One region of the Allobosea massiliensis genome, then DNA from elsewhere that is predicted to be linked to it. Evidence: predicted binding sites of a transcription regulator. Region 1 holds the regulator's gene; the other holds the start of a gene.
The links. The regulator LexA, encoded in region 1, represses DNA repair genes until DNA is damaged. The targets are predictions, from matches to a motif close to TGTTCNNNNTGTGTTCNG.
Positions count from the first base shown of each region.

Region 1 (7,688 bases):
TTCGCTGGTCGTCGCCCGCGAGACCTGCCCGGCCGATCTGACGATCGAGGCGGAGACGGAGGACGGGCTGATCATGGCGCTGTCGCATCGCAGCCTGCCGGTCCATGGCGTGCAGTTCCACCCCGAGAGCATCGCCTCCGAGCACGGCGCCACGATACTGCGCAATTTCCTCGACCTCGCGGAGCGATGGCAGCGCGACCATGCCCCCGCCGCGCTCGTCGAAGCCGACTGAACGCCGGCCCGCACAAGCCGCCTTTCCCGATCGCCCGTTTTCCGCAGAGTCATCATGGACGATTTCAAGCCCTTCATCGCCAAGGTCGCGACCGGCGCCTCGCTGTCGCGGGACGAGGCGCGCGACGCCTTCGACACCATCCTCTCCGGCGGCGTCACCAATGCGCAGGCGGCCGCCTTCCTGATGGCGCTGCGGGTGCGCGGCGAAACCACCGAGGAGATCACCGGCGCGGTCGGCGCGATGCGCGGCAAGATGCTGACGGTCGAGGCGCCCGCCGACGCCATCGACATCGTCGGCACGGGCGGGGATTCCTCGGGCTCCTACAACGTCTCGACGCTGGCCTCGATCATCACCGCCGCCTGCGGCGTGCCGGTCGCCAAGCATGGCAATCGCGCCGCCTCCTCGAAGACCGGCACCGCCGACGTGCTGATGGCGCTCGGCGTCAAGGTCGGGCTCGATCCGGCGGCGACGGCGCGCTGCATCGCCCAGGCCGGTGTCGGCTTCATGTTCGCGCCGACGCATCACGCCTCGATGCGCCATGTCGCGCCGGTGCGGGTCGAACTCGGCACGCGCACGATCTTCAACCTGCTCGGCCCGCTCTCGAACCCGGCCGGCGTCAAGAAGCAGTTGATCGGCGCCTTCTCGGAAACCTGGCTGGAGCCGATGGTGAAGGTGTTGGCGAGCCTCGGCTCGACGCGGGTCTGGGCCGTTCATGGGTCCGACGGGCTCGACGAGATCACCACGACGGGTCCGACCCGCGTGGTCTCGCTGGACAATGGCCGGATCGAAAGCTTCCAGATCTCGCCCGAGGATGTCGGGCTGGCCCGCGCCAGGCCGGAGGATCTGCGCGGTGGCGAGCCGGCGCAGAATGCCGAGGCGCTGCGTGCGGTGCTCGACGGGCAGAAGACCGCCTTCCGCGACATCGCCGCCTTCAACGCCGCCGCGGCACTGCTGGTCGCCGGCCGGGCGGGCGATCTGCGCGACGGCTTCGCGCAGGCGAATGCGGCGCTCGACAGCGGCAAGGCCAAGGCGACCTTGGCCGCCCTCGTCGCCAGCTCGAACGCGTGAGGCCCTGATGAGCGACATTCTCGCGAAGATCGAGGCCTATAAGCGCCAGGAGATCGCGGCCGCCAAACTGGCGATCCCGCAGGACCGGATCGAGGTGCTGGCGCGTGACGCCGGGCCGACGCGCGGCTTCGCCGATGCGCTGGCCGCAAAGCACACCGCCGGCCAGCCGGCGCTGATCGCCGAGATCAAGAAGGCCTCGCCCTCCAAGGGGCTGATCCGCGCCGATTTCGACCCGCCCGTGCTGGCGCGCGCCTACGCCGCCGGCGGGGCCGCCTGCCTCTCCGTCCTGACCGATGGCCCCTCCTTCCAGGGCCGGCCGGAATTCCTGCTGCAGGCGCGCGCGGCCTCCGTGCTGCCGGTGCTGCGCAAGGATTTCCTCTACGATCCCTATCAGGTCTACGAGGCGCGGGCCTGGGGGGCGGACTGCATCCTGATCATCATGGCGGGCGTCGACGACGCCACGGCGCGCGCGCTGGAGACCACCGCCTTCGATCTCGGCATGGATGTGCTGGTCGAAGTCCATGACGACGCCGAACTCGACCGCGCGCTGGCGCTGAAGAGCCGCCTGCTCGGCATCAACAACCGCGATCTGCGCGATTTCACCGTCGATCTCGCGGTGACCGAGCGGCTGGCGCCGCGCGTGCCGGCCGACCGGATCGTCATCAGCGAGAGCGGCATCTTCAGCCATGGCGATGTCGGCCGGCTGAACGGGGCCGGGGTCAGGACCTTCCTCGTCGGCGAAAGCCTGATGCGACAGGCCGATGTGACGGCCGCGACGCGCGAACTGCTCACGGGCCAGACATCACAAGCCAAGACGCAGGAGAGCGCCGCGTGAGCGCACTCAGCCATCTCGACGCGCAGGGCCAGGCGCATATGGTCGATGTCGGCGACAAGGCCGAGACCTCGCGCACGGCCATCGCCGAGGGCTGCGTGGTGATGCAGCCGCAGACGCTGGCGATCGTGCGCGCGGGCGACGCCAAGAAGGGCGATGTGCTCGGCACGGCGAGGCTCGCCGGCATCATGGCCGCCAAGCGCAGCCATGAGCTGATCCCGCTCTGCCACCCGCTGCTGATCACCAAGATCGCGGTCGATCTCGAGATCGACGAGGCCCTGCCCGGCATCCGCGTGCGGGCCGAGGTCAAGGTGAAGGGCCAGACCGGCGTCGAGATGGAGGCACTCACCGCCGTCAGCATCGCCTGCCTGACCGTCTACGACATGGTCAAGGCGGCCGACCGCGGCATGCGGATCGAGGGCATCCGGCTGACCCACAAATCCGGCGGCAAGTCAGGTGTGTTCCAGGCCGACGCCTCCCCAGGGGGACCGGTCTGATGGCGCTGACGCCGGTCCCGGTCGCGCTGCGCGCGCTGCTCGACAGCGTGCCCGGCCGCACGCCCATCGAGACCCTGCCGCTGGCGCAGTGCGCCTGGCGCGTGCTCGGGGCCGATCTCGCGGCGCTCAGGACACAGCCGCCCTTCGCCAATTCGGCCATGGACGGCTATGCGGTGCGGGGCGACGACCTCGTGCCGGGCGCCGAACTGCGCGTTCTCGGCGAATCCGCGGCCGGGCGCTCCTTCGACGGCAGCGTGGCCGCCGGCGAGGCGGTCCGGATCTTCACGGGTGCGCCGATCCCCGAGGGCGCCGACACCATCCTGATCCAGGAGAACGCCGACGGTGTCGGCTCGGCCGCGATCACCGTTCGCGAGGGCGCGCCCAAGGGCAAATTCATTCGCAAGGCCGGGCTCGACTTCAGCGAGGGCGACCAGCTGCTCGCGGCCGGCACCCGGCTCGACAGCGCCGCGCTCGGGCTCGCCGCCGCCGCTGGCCACCCCGCGCTTGCGGTGCGCCGCAAGCCGCTGGTGGCGATCCTCGCCACCGGCGACGAGCTCGTGCTGCCGGGCGAGCCGGTCGGGCCCGACCAGATCGTCGCCTCCAACTCGTTTGCGCTGGCCGCGCTGGTCGAGCAGGCGGGCGGGAGCGTGCTCGATCTCGGCATCGCCCGCGACGACCATGCCGATCTCGCCGCCAGGATCGGGCAGGCGCGGGACGCCGGCGCGGATGTGCTGGTGACGCTGGGCGGCGCCTCCGTCGGTGCCCATGATCTCGTCCAGGAGGCGCTGAAGCGCGCCGGCATGGATCTCGGCTTCTGGAAGATCGCGATGCGGCCGGGCAAGCCGATGATGACCGGCCGGCTCGGCCCGATGGTCGCGATCGGCCTGCCGGGCAACCCCGTCTCCTCGATCGTCTGCGGGCATCTCTTCGTGGTGCCGGTGATCGAGGCCCTGCTCGGCATGCCCTCGCCCGAGCGCGACCGCAGCGAGCCCGGCTTGCTCGGGCGCGACATGCCGGCCAATGACGAGCGCGAGGATTATTTGCGCTCCAGCCTCGTCCTGACCGAGGCCGGCTGGGAGGCGACGCCGTTCGAGAGGCAGGATTCCTCGATGCTCGGCCTGCTCGCGAGGGCGCAGGCGCTGGCGATCCGCCCGGTTTTCGCGCCGGCGGCCCGCAAGGGCGATCCCTGCCGCTTCATTCGTCTGCGATAGGTCGCGGGCTGGCGCATCGGCTTGCGGAACACAACGCGAACGGGTATGGTGTTCGTGATTTGTTTCGAATCTGCGATGATCGGCAGATTTCAGAGCGCCGGCGGGGATCATGCTGACACGCAAACAGTTCGAACTGCTTCGCTTCATCCATGAGCGCCTGCGCGAGAGCGGCGTCCCTCCCTCCTTCGACGAAATGAAGGACGCGCTCGACCTCAAGTCGAAATCCGGCATCCACCGCCTGATCATGGCCCTCGAGGAACGCGGCTTCATCCGCCGCCTGCCGAACCGGGCACGGGCGCTCGAAGTGATCAAGCTGCCGGATGGCGCGGGTGGTGGCCTCCAGGGCGGCGCGCGCCGCTTCAATCCCTCCATCGTCCAGGGCGGGCTCGGCAAGGAGACGCCGCCGGCCAAGGACGGGCTGCCCGGCCGGGCGCGCCCGGTGGAGGCGATGCCGGAAGACGCCCGCAACACGATCGCGATCCCTGTCATGGGCCGCATCGCGGCGGGCACGCCGATCTCGGCGATCCAGAGCCGCAGCCACAGCGTCGCCCTCCCCGCCGACATGCTCGGCTCCGGTGAGCATTTCGCGCTGGAGGTCCGCGGCGACTCGATGGTCGAGGCCGGCATTCTCGACGGCGACACGGTGGTGATCCGGCGCCAGGACACCGCCAATACCGGCGACATCATCGTCGCCCTGATCGACGACGAGGAGGCGACGCTGAAGCGGCTGCGCAAGCGGGGCTCCTCGATCGCGCTGGAGGCAGCCAATCCGGCTTACGAGACGCGGGTGCTGGGACCGGACCGGGTCAAGATCCAGGGTCGGCTTGTCAATCTGATGCGGCGCTACTGACGGGCCGGCGCTAGGGCAGGCGCTCGGTATCGGGCGCCTCCTCGGCCGGTGGCGGCCCAGCCGGGCCCGCAGTTGTCGGCGCGGGCTGGGGACGCCGGCGGCTCCAGGGCCGGTCGCCCGCATCCTGCGCCGCGTGGTTTTGCCAGCCGGAGCGAGTCCGAACCAGGGCTGTCGCGCCATCGCGCTGCAACGTCATCCGGTCGATCAGCCGCGCGCGGCAGGCCGCCGTCCAGGGAATCGGCGTCACCACCACATCGGCGCGGCGGCAATCCTCGATGATGGCGAGCCGGTCCTGCGCATAGGCGATGCTGTGGCCCTCTCTCGTCATCAGCACGCAGCCGCGCGGATCGCAGGCCGCGCCCTTGCGCAGCGACGGGTCGTCGGGCTGGCGGCCGTCGCCATCCGCCGTCAGCCATTGCTGCAGGACGAAGCGGCTCGGCTTGCCGGCGATCACGAGCAGGCCGTCCTTGCCGCGCACCGCGAGGCCCGAGCCGTCGCGCTCGATCAGGATCGCCGGCTTCTCCGGTTTGGCCGCGACGGCCACGCCGCCGACCAGCGGCAGGATCGCCAGCAGACGCAGCTTCGTCGTCCACAGCGTCGCCCAGAGCAGCGCGGCCGAAAAGCAGCCGAGCGCGGCCGGGCCGAAGGCGGCGAGCACCAGGGTCGAGTGATCGATGGTCGCGACCCAATGCGCCAGTTTGAGCACCACCTCCGAGGCCAGGCCCATGAGCCACCAGGCCGGCGCGTCCAGCCCGAAGGGATAGGCGAGCACCCCGAAGACGGCGGCCGGCATGACGAAGAGGGAGACGAAGGGCAGAGCCAGCGCGTTGCCGAGCAGGCCGAAAGGGTTGAAGGTCTGGAAATGATAGGCGCCGAAGGGCGCCGTCGCCGCCGTCGCCAGCAGGGTCGTGACGACGATGCCGGATGCGGCGACCCAGAGCGGGCGCAGCGGCCAGGGCAGTGCGGGCGGCGGCTGCAACCGGCCGCGCTCCTCCCAGCGCTCGGCAAAGGCGATCAGCGCCGCCACGGCACCGAAGGACATCTGGAAGCTCGGCCCCAGCAGCGCCTCGGGCTCGCGCAGCAGCACGATCATCGCCGCCAGCGCGAGGTTGCGCATGCTCAGCGCCGGGCGGTCGACGAGGATTGCGCCCAGCATCACCAGCGTCATGATCAGCGAGCGTACGGTGGCGACCTCCGCTCCCGAGAAGACGCAATAGGCGACCGAGCCCGCCATCGCCGCGAGCGCGGCGAGCTTCTTGACCGGCAGGCGCAGCGCCACCGTCTGTGACAGGGCGAGCAGCGCCCGCACCAGCCAGAAGATCGTCCCGGCGGCCAGCACCATGTGCAGGCCCGAGATCGAGACGATGTGGTAGATCCCGGCCGCCCGCAGATCGGCATTGGTGGTTTCGGTGATCAGCCCGCGCTTGCCGGTGACCAGCGCCGCCGCCATCGCCCCTGCCTGCCCGCCGGCGACCGAGGCAATGCGCTGGGTCAGGGCGTTGCGGGCGCCGTCGATCGCCGCCGCCAGGCGCAGATCCCAGTCGGGCGGATGCGGCGGCGGGCTGAGCGCGATCTTGCCCGAGATGCTGCCGACGGCGCCGATGCCGCGGAAGAAGGCGTCGCGCCCGAAATCATAGCCGCCCGGCCGGGCCGGCCCCGGCGGCGGCAGCAGCCGCGCCACGGCCGCGACATGGTCTCCGGGCGCCACGGTCCCGGAGCGGATGTTGACGCGCACACGCTTCGGCCAGAACGGCCGGTCGAGCCCGGCGATCCCCGTCACGCGGATGACGAGCCGAGCGCCGGCATCGCGCGCCTCCACCGATTCCACGAAGCCTGAGACCTGGCCGACGCGCGGCCGCTCCAGCATCGGGGCGGCGATCGTCGCCGTGCGCCAGGCCGCCGCAGCGAAGCCGGCAAACAGGGCGGCGACAGCGAGGCACACCCAGGCCGGCCGCGGGCGCCCCCGCAGCAGGATCGCGCCAGCCGCGGAAAGCGCGAGCCCCGTCAGCGGCGCCCAGAGCGCCGGTTCGGCATCGGCGGCGAAATAGAGCAGGATGCCGATGCCCATCGCGACCGGCAGCCAGAGGAAGAGCCGGCGCCGCTCGGCCTCGCGCGACAAGGCGGCGAGCACTGCGTCGCGCCATTCGCCCAGCGCCAGTCCGAACCTGATACCGCCGAAGCGACCGTCCGGCCGGTGCCATACGAGGGCGGCCGCCAGCGCCCCGCGCCGCGGCACCCGCTCCCCCTGCCCTGGCGGCTTCGCCGTCATGGCCTGCCCCCGTCCTGCGCCGGCGCGCCGGGCTTCGAACTGGCCCTTAACGGCGGCGGCTCAGGCATGTTACAGGGGCCGCGCCGGATGTCATGTCCGCTTCGGTACGCGCTGCGACAGGGCGTGCCGCTCGATCTTTTCCCGCCCCTTTCAGGGTCCTTCTCCCAAGGTCCCGCCGGAGCCCTGCCATCCATGAGCGACGCCGTCGTCACGCGCTTTGCGCCCTCGCCCACCGGCTTCCTGCATATCGGCGGCGGGCGTACGGCGCTGTTCAACTGGCTCTATGCGCGCCGCCATGGCGGCAAGATGCTGCTGCGCATCGAGGACACCGACCGCGAACGCTCGACCGAAGCTGCGATCGGCGCCATCCTCGACGGGCTGAAATGGCTCGGCCTCGATTGGGACGGCGAGACCGTCTACCAGTTCGCCCGCGCCGAGCGGCACCGCGAGGTGGCGCATCAGATGCTGGCCAGTGGCCATGCCTATCGCTGCTACGCCACGCCGGCCGAACTGGACGAGATGCGCGAACAGGCCAAGGCTGCCGGCAAGCCGATGCGTTATGACGGGCGCTGGCGCGACCGCGATCCCGCGACGGCTCCCGAAGGCGTCAAGCCGGTGATCCGGCTGCGCGCACCGCAGACCGGCGAGACCGTGGTGGAGGACGAGGTCCAGGGCCGCGTCGTCTGGCAGAACGAGAATCTCGACGACCTCGTGCTGCTGCGCTCGGAC
Region 1 is NZ_JBHSLU010000008.1:129,456-137,143, reverse strand. It holds gene ACFPN9_RS05900 (anthranilate synthase component II) at 1-232, shown strand, start outside; gene trpD (anthranilate phosphoribosyltransferase) at 287-1,300, shown strand; gene trpC (indole-3-glycerol phosphate synthase TrpC) at 1,308-2,135, shown strand; gene moaC (cyclic pyranopterin monophosphate synthase MoaC) at 2,132-2,629, shown strand; gene ACFPN9_RS05880 (molybdopterin molybdotransferase MoeA) at 2,629-3,840, shown strand; gene lexA (transcriptional repressor LexA) at 3,950-4,690, shown strand; gene ACFPN9_RS05870 (ComEC/Rec2 family competence protein) at 4,701-6,959, opposite strand; gene gltX (glutamate--tRNA ligase) at 7,152-7,688, shown strand, end outside.

Region 2 (7,688 bases), on a different contig from region 1:
TCGTCGCTCCCCTCCATTGCCGAGCAGAGGAGGCGCTGCCATCGCTGAGACGGCCCGTCGGGCAGGGAGAGCGCAACATCGTTCCGGCTGCGATTGACGGCGATGAGCAAGGTTTTCCCGTTGCCGTTCAGCAGCAGGCCAAACGCGTCCAGTCGGTCCCACTCCGCATCGGCGATCGGCGTCCCGTCGGGTTTCAGCCAGCGTGCGTCCAGCGGATTCCCCGCCCCGGTGAGAAAGGTCGAGGCCGACAAAAGCGGGTGCTCGGCCCGCACCATTGCGAGCTCGGCCACGAAAGCCGCCAGGTCGCGGTTCGCTCCCTCCCAATCGAGCCAGAAGGCTGCGTTGTCCTGGCAATAGGCATTGTTGTTGCCGTGCTGCGTCCGGCCGAACTCGTCGCCGGCCGTCAGCATCGGCACGCCGCGCGACAGGAACAGCGTCGCCAGCAAGGCGCGCCTGTCGCGATCGCGGGCGGCCAGAATGGCGGGATCGCCGGTGGGCCCTTCCGCCCCGTTGTTCCAGCTGTGGTTCTCGTTCTCGCCGTCGCGGTTGCCCTCGCCATTGGCCTCGTTGTGCTTGCTCGCATGGGAGACGAGGTCGGCCAGGGTGAAGCCGTCATGGGCGGCGATGAAGTTGACGCTCGCCTGCGGTCCGCGATGGCGGGCGGCGAAAAGATCGGCGGAGCCGGCAAGCCGCGTCGCCACTGCGCCAGCCAGCCCTGCATCGCCCCGCCAGAAGCGGCGGACATCGTCGCGGTAGCGGCCGTTCCATTCGGCAAAGGGCGCGGGGAATTCGCCGAGGCGGTAGCCGCCGGGGCCGATGTCCCAGGGCTCGGCGATCAGGATGGCTTGCGAGAGGTCGGGGTCCTGCCCGATCGCGGCGAAGAGCGGGGCATCCTGCGAGTAGCCCGTCTCCGAGCGGCCCATCACCGTGCCGAGATCGAAACGGAAGCCGGCGACGCCGAGGCGGCGCGAATGCCGCAGCGCGTCCATCGCCATGCGGACGACCGGCGCGCGGTCGAGCGCCAGCGTGTGGCCGCAGCCGGTGTCGTTGATCAGCCGGCCGGGATCCTCCATGGCGTGGCGGTAATAGACGGCGTTGTCGAGCCCGCGCAGGCTGATCGTCGCGCCGAACTCGTCGCTCTCGGCAGTGTGGTTCAGGACGATGTCGAGGATGATGCCGATACCGGCCTGGGCATAGGTCGCGCAGAGACTTGCGAGGTCGGCCGCGCCGTCCGGAGCGAGTCGCGGGTCGAGCGCGAAGAAGTTGACGGGGTTGTAGCCCCAGGCATTGGCGAGGCCGAGCGACGGCAGATGGCGCTCATCCATCCAGGCCGCGACCGGCATCAGCTCGACATGGCTGACGCCGAGGCCGCGGATGTGGTCGATCACGGCGGGCTCGCAGAGCGCGGCCAGCGTGCCGCGAATGCGCTCCGGCACTGCCGTGTGGCGCATCGTGAAGGACTTCACCGCGAGTTCGTAGATGAAGGCCGGGGCGCGCTCCGGCGCTCTCGCGGCTTCAGGCTGTGCGCCGCCGACGATGCCGCGCGGCACGAGATCGGCGGTGTCGGTCCCATGCTCGGCCAGACGCGGGTCCCAGCGGAAGGGACGGTCGATCCGCGTCGCGTAGGGGTCGACCAGCAGCTTCGTCGCGTCGAAGCGGTGGCCGCGCTCGGGCTGCCAGGGGCCATCCGCCCGCAGCGCATAGCGCAGGCCGGGGGCGGCGCCCGGCAGCAGGCCGTGATGGATGTCGCCGCTGCGGCAGGGCAGGGGCAGGCGGGCTATTTCGGCCTCGCCCGTCTCGTCGAAGAGGCAAAGGTCGATCCGCTCGCCATGGCGGGAGAAGACAGCGAAGGTCACGCCGTCCTCGCCCGCAATGGCGCCCATGCGGGCGGGCAGCGGGCAGGCGACCAGCGCAGGCCTCGGCACCCGCCTCAGCCTCCGGCCGTGGTGTCCGGCGAGGTCGGCACGTGCCAGATCCGCTCGGCATATTCGCCGATGGCGCGGTCGGCGCTGAACCAGCCGCAATGGGCGGTGTTGGTCACGGACATGCGCCACCATTTCCCCTGGTCGGCCCAGAGCGAATCGATGCGGCGCTGGGCCTGGCGGTAGCTCTCGAAATCGTTGAGCACCATGAACCAGTCATTGGCGCGCAGCCCCTCGACGAGGCCGAGATAGCGGTCGCGTTCGCGCGGCGAATAGGCGCCCGACGCCACCGCATCGAGCACGCCTTCGAGATGCGGCGTGGCGGCGATGACCTCGCTCGTCGGGCGGGGATTGTGCTTGGCGGCCTCGACCTCCTCGGCCGTCATGCCGAAGATGACGATGTTGTCGGCGCCGACGCGCTCGCCGATCTCGATGTTGGCCCCATCCAGCGTCCCGATGGTGATCGCGCCGTTGAGGGCGAACTTCATATTGCCGGTGCCAGACGCCTCCATCCCGGCGGTCGAGATCTGCTCGGAGACGTCGGCGGCGGGGATGATGACCTCGGCCGCGCTGACATTGTAGTTCGGCAGGAAGACGACCTTGAGCCGGTCGCGGGTGGTGATGTCGTTGTTCACGACGACGGCGACATCGTTGATCAGGTTGATGATCGCCTTGGCGGTGCCGTAGTTGGAAGCCGCCTTGCCGGCGAAGATCTTCACCCGTGGCGCCCAGTCGCGATAGGGCTCGGAGCGGATCGCGTCATAGAGCGCGATCGTCTCGAGGATGTTCAGCAACTGGCGCTTGTATTCGTGGATGCGCTTGATCTGGACGTCGAAGAGCGCGTCGGGATCGACGGTGACGCCGGTGTCCTGCCTGATGATTTTCGCCAGCTTCAGCTTGTTTTCGCGCCGGATGGCGGCGAGGCGCTGGTGCAGCGCGGCGTCGCCGGTATGGGCGGCGAGGCGGCGGATATTGCCGATCCGGTCGGTCAGATCGTCGCCGCAGACCTCCTGCAGCAGTTTCGTCAGGCCGGGATTGGCGCCGAAGAGCCAGCGCCGCGGCGTGATGCCGTTGGTGACGTTGGTGATGCGGCCCGGGAAGATCGCGTGCAGCGGCGCGAAGACCGTCTGCTCCATCAGCTTCGAATGAAGCGCCGAGACACCATTGACCGTGTGCGAGCCGACGAAGGCGAGGTGGGCCATGCGCACCCGCCGGCCGTGATGCTCGTCGATGAGCGAGATCGTCGAGAGATCGACATTTTCACCGCCGCTGGAGCGCCGGACCTCTTCCAGGAAGCGGGCGTTGATGCCGAAGATGATCTGCATATGGCGCGGCAGCAACCGCTCCATCAGCGCCACCGGCCAGGTTTCCAGTGCCTCGGGCAGAAGCGTATGGTTGGTGTAGGAGATGGTGGCGCTGGTGATCGTCCAGGCCTCCTCCCAGGGCAGGCCATGCTCGTCGACGAGCAGGCGCATCAGCTCGGCGACGGCCAGCGAGGGATGGGTGTCGTTGAGCTGAATCGCGACCTTGTCGGCGAGATTGTCGAGGCGGCCGAACTGCCGGTAATGCCGGCGCACCAGATCCTGCAGCGAGGCGGAGGTGAAGAAAAACTCCTGCCGCAGCCGCAATTCCTGCCCCGCCGGGGTGGAATCGTTGGGGTAGAGCACCTTGGAGATCGCCTCGGCGCGGTTGCGCTCGGCGACGGCACCGACGATGTCGCCCTGGTTGAAGGCGTCGAGCGAGAGCGGGTGCATGGCGCGCGCGCGCCAGAGACGCAGCGTCGTGGCGTCGCGGCCGCGCCAGCCGACGACCGGCGTGTCATAGGCGACGGCGAACACGGTCTCTTCCGGCTCCCAGAAGACTTCGCCGGGCTTCTGCGTCGCGGTCAGCGAGCCGCCGAAACCGATCTTGTAGGAGGCCTCGCGGCGCTCGAATTCCCAGGGATTGCGGAAGGAGAGCCAGTCCTCGGGCACCTCGATCTGCTTGCCGCCATCGATGCGCTGCTTGAACAGGCCGTGATCGTAGCGGATGCCGTAGCCGAGCGCCGGCACGCCGGTCGAGGCCATCGCCTCGAGATAGCAGGCGGCGAGACGGCCGAGGCCACCATTGCCGAGCGCGGCATCGGGCTCGATCGTTTCGATCGCGGCGAGGTCGACGCCGAGTTCGCGCATCGCCTGCGCCATTGCCCCGGTCAGCCCGAGATTGTTGAGCGCGTCCGCCAGCGAACGGCCGATCAGGAATTCGAGCGAGAGATAATAGACGCGCTTGCGGCCGGTCTCGTAGCTCTCGCGGGTCGAGCGGTGCCAGACATCGACGACATGGTCCCGCGCCGCGAGGATGCCGGCCGTCAGCCAGTCATGCGGCTGGGCGACGGAGGCGTTCTTGCCCAGCGAATAAGTGAGTTTCCTCAGGATCTCGGCTTTGAGGGCCTCGACCCGCCCGGCGGTGTCGGCGGGGCGGGAGGCGTCGGAGGCTGTCTCGGTCAAGCGCTGTCGTCCCGGTTGTTGATCTGTGATCAGTTTCGAAGCTGGGCCCCGGCAAGTCCAGCCGAAATCGCCGCTAAGCCGCGCCTTTATGGACGCGTTCCGGTTTCCTCGCGGATTTCGCTGCGGGTTTCCTGCCCGAGCTGCTTGGCGCTGGTCACGGCGGAGTCGGTCAGGCCGACGACGCTGGCCCAGGCGCTGCGGGTGTAGCTGCCCTGATGGGCGATGGCGTCGTAGCCGATCAGGATGACGGCGACGAGAAGCAGGATCCGGAACATCGGGTTCTCCTTGGAATGACGTGCCGCCCCAACGCGCCGACACGCCGCCTGTTCCGGCGATGGCAGCCGCGACGAAAGGTCTCTGGCGGGCGGGCGACATCCACGCTACCTAGAACAAATAATGAACGGAGTGTCGCGGCGTGGCTCAGCTGACGGTGATGGAAAAGCTCGAGATCCTGAGCGATGCGGCGAAATACGACGCCTCCTGCGCCTCCAGCAGCACGACCAAGCGCAATTCGCTGAAGGGCGGGCTCGGCTCGACGACGGGGTCGGGCATCTGCCATTCCTATGCGCCGGATGGCCGCTGCATTTCGCTGCTCAAGATCCTGCTGACGAATTACTGCAGCTATGACTGCGCATTCTGCATCAACCGCTCGTCGAGCAATGTCCGGCGCGCGCGCTTCACGGTGGAGGAGGTCGTCGACCTCACGGTCAGCTTCTACAAGCGCAACTACATCGAGGGGCTGTTCCTCTCCTCGGGCATCATCCGCTCGCCCGACTACACGATGGCGGAGCTGGTGCGGGTGGCGCAGACGCTGCGCGAGGTCCATTGCTTCCGCGGCTACATCCACCTCAAGCTCATCCCGAGCGCCAATGCCGATCTGGTGGCGCAGGCCGGCCTCTATGCCGACCGCGTCTCGATCAATGTCGAATTGCCGACCGAGGTCTCCCTGGAGCGCTTCGCCCCCGAGAAGCGGCCGCGCGAAATCAGCGCCGCCATGGGTGGGCTGCGGCTGAAGATCGAGGAGAGCAAGGCGGAGCGGGCGAAGTCGCGGCGCGCGCCGGTGTTCTCGCCGGCCGGGCAGAGCACGCAGATGATCGTCGGCGCCGACGGGACGAGCGACGCGACGATCCTGCAGCGCAGCGCGCAGCTCTACGGCTCCTTCGGGCTCAGGCGCGTCTATTACTCCGCCTTCAGCCCGATCCCCGACGCCAGCCGCCAACTGCCGCTCTCGGAGCCGCCGCTGCTGCGCGAACACCGGCTCTACCAGGCCGACTGGCTGACGCGGTTCTACGGCTTCGAGGTCGGCGAGATCCTCGATGACGGCGCCGGGGGCATGCTCGATCTCACGGTCGATCCCAAACTCGCCTGGGCTCTGCGGCATCGCGCGCGCTTTCCGGTCGACGTCAACCGCGCCGATCGCGAGACGCTGCTGCGCGTGCCGGGGCTCGGCACGAAAAGCGTCGGCAAGATTTTGGAAACGCGGCGTTTCCGGCGCCTGCGTCTGGAGGATGTCGGCAAGATCGCGCGCTCGATCACGACGCTGCGCCATTTCATTGTCGCGGAAGGCTGGCGTCCCGGCGCATCTCTCGACAGCGAGCGGCTGAAGCAGCATCTGGCGCCGAAGCCGCAGCAGCTCGCCTTGCTGTGAGCCCCGTCATGGCTCAGTCCGGCATCGTCGCGCGTCTCGACCATCCGGCCGATTTCGAGGGCTGGCGGCGGCAGGCGCGCGCGCTGGCGCTGGCGGAGGTGGCGCCGGCGCGGATCGACTGGCAGATCGGGGAGGAGGCGTCCGGGCTCTTCGCCGGGCTGGCCGAGCCGCCGCCGGTGCCGGCGAATGGGGCGGAGCTGCGGGTGCCGCGGGAATTCGTCGAACTGGCGCAGGCAGTGGTCTGCCATCGCGACAGCGGCCGCTTCGATCTGCTCTATCGGCTGCTGCTGCGGCTCCAGCGCGAGCCGACGCTGCTTCATGTGGTGACCGACGACGAGGTCCATAGCGCCCGGGCGATGGCCAAGGCGGTGCGGCGCGACCTGCACAAGATGACCGCCTTCGTGCGCTTCCGCGAGGTTGTCGGCCTCGATGGCGGGGAGGCTTTCGTAGCCTGGTTCGAGCCTGAGCATCACATCGTCGAGCGGGTGTCGCGCTTCTTCGTCGAACGCTTCGCGGCGATGCGCTGGTCGATCCTGACGCCGCTGCGCTCGCTCCACTGGGACGGGACGACGCTGCATCTCGGGGAGGGTGCCTCGAAGGCCGACGCGCCGAACGACGATGCGATGGAGGTCTATTGGCGGACCTATTACGCCAACATCTTCAATCCGGCGCGGCTGAAGATCAAAGCGATGAAGGCAGAGATGCCAGAGAAGTACTGGCGGAACCTGCCCGAGGCCGAACTCATTGCTCCGCTGATCGCCCAGGCTGGCCGGCGCGCGGAGAAGATGGTGATGAAAGCCCCGACCCTGCCACCGGAGCGGCATCTGCGGCAGAGCCAGCGCCAGCGCGAAATGCTCGTGCCCGCTACGGACGGTCTCTCCACCTGGGATGAAGCGCGGGCGTCGGCCAAGACCTGCTCGCGCTGCGATCTCTGCCACAACGCGACGCAGACGGTGTTCGGGGAGGGCCCTCTAACGGCGCCGGTGATGTTCGTCGGCGAGCAGCCGGGCGATCAGGAGGATCTGGCGGGCAAGCCCTTCGTCGGGCCCGCGGGTCAGGTCTTCGACCGCGTATTGGGCGAGGCCGGGCTCGACCGCGGCCGGGCCTATGTCACCAATGCGGTGAAGCACTTCAAATTCACCCTGCGCGGCAAGCGGCGCATCCATGAGCGGCCTAATGCCGGCGAAATCTCGGCCTGCCGCTTCTGGCTCGGGCTGGAGCGGGAGTTCGTGAAGCCGCAGCTCGTCGTGGCGCTGGGCGCGACCGCGCTGCACGCCCTGACCGGTCATCGCGGCTCGCTCGCCTCGATGCGCGAGCGCGACCTTGTGCTGGACGACGGCACGGCCCTGCTGGCGACCGTCCACCCCTCCTATCTGCTGCGCCTTCCCGACGAGGAGGCCCGCGAACGCGAGACGGCCCGCTTCCGCGCCGATCTGGAGCGCGTCGGGCGCCTGGTGCCGGAGATGAAGGCGGCCTAGGCCGTCCGTTTACAACCGCGGGTCATCCCGGGCGACCCCTCGTGTTCGGCCTTTGGCCGGCCCAAGGACAGGCTCCGGGAGACCCGGGATCCATACCGGAACGCTTCAGGCATGGATCCCGGGTCTTCGCCTCGCTCCGCCCGGGATGACGGCG
Region 2 is NZ_JBHSLU010000010.1:78,545-86,232, reverse strand. It holds gene glgX (glycogen debranching protein GlgX) at 1-1,883, opposite strand, end outside; gene ACFPN9_RS06810 (glycogen/starch/alpha-glucan phosphorylase) at 1,931-4,408, opposite strand; gene ACFPN9_RS06805 (hypothetical protein) at 4,495-4,683, opposite strand; gene ACFPN9_RS06800 (putative DNA modification/repair radical SAM protein) at 4,842-6,056, shown strand; gene ACFPN9_RS06795 (UdgX family uracil-DNA binding protein) at 6,065-7,534, shown strand.
Region 2: a site for LexA is predicted at 4,794-4,811, ahead of ACFPN9_RS06800 (putative DNA modification/repair radical SAM protein). Genes of this name have one in related genera too.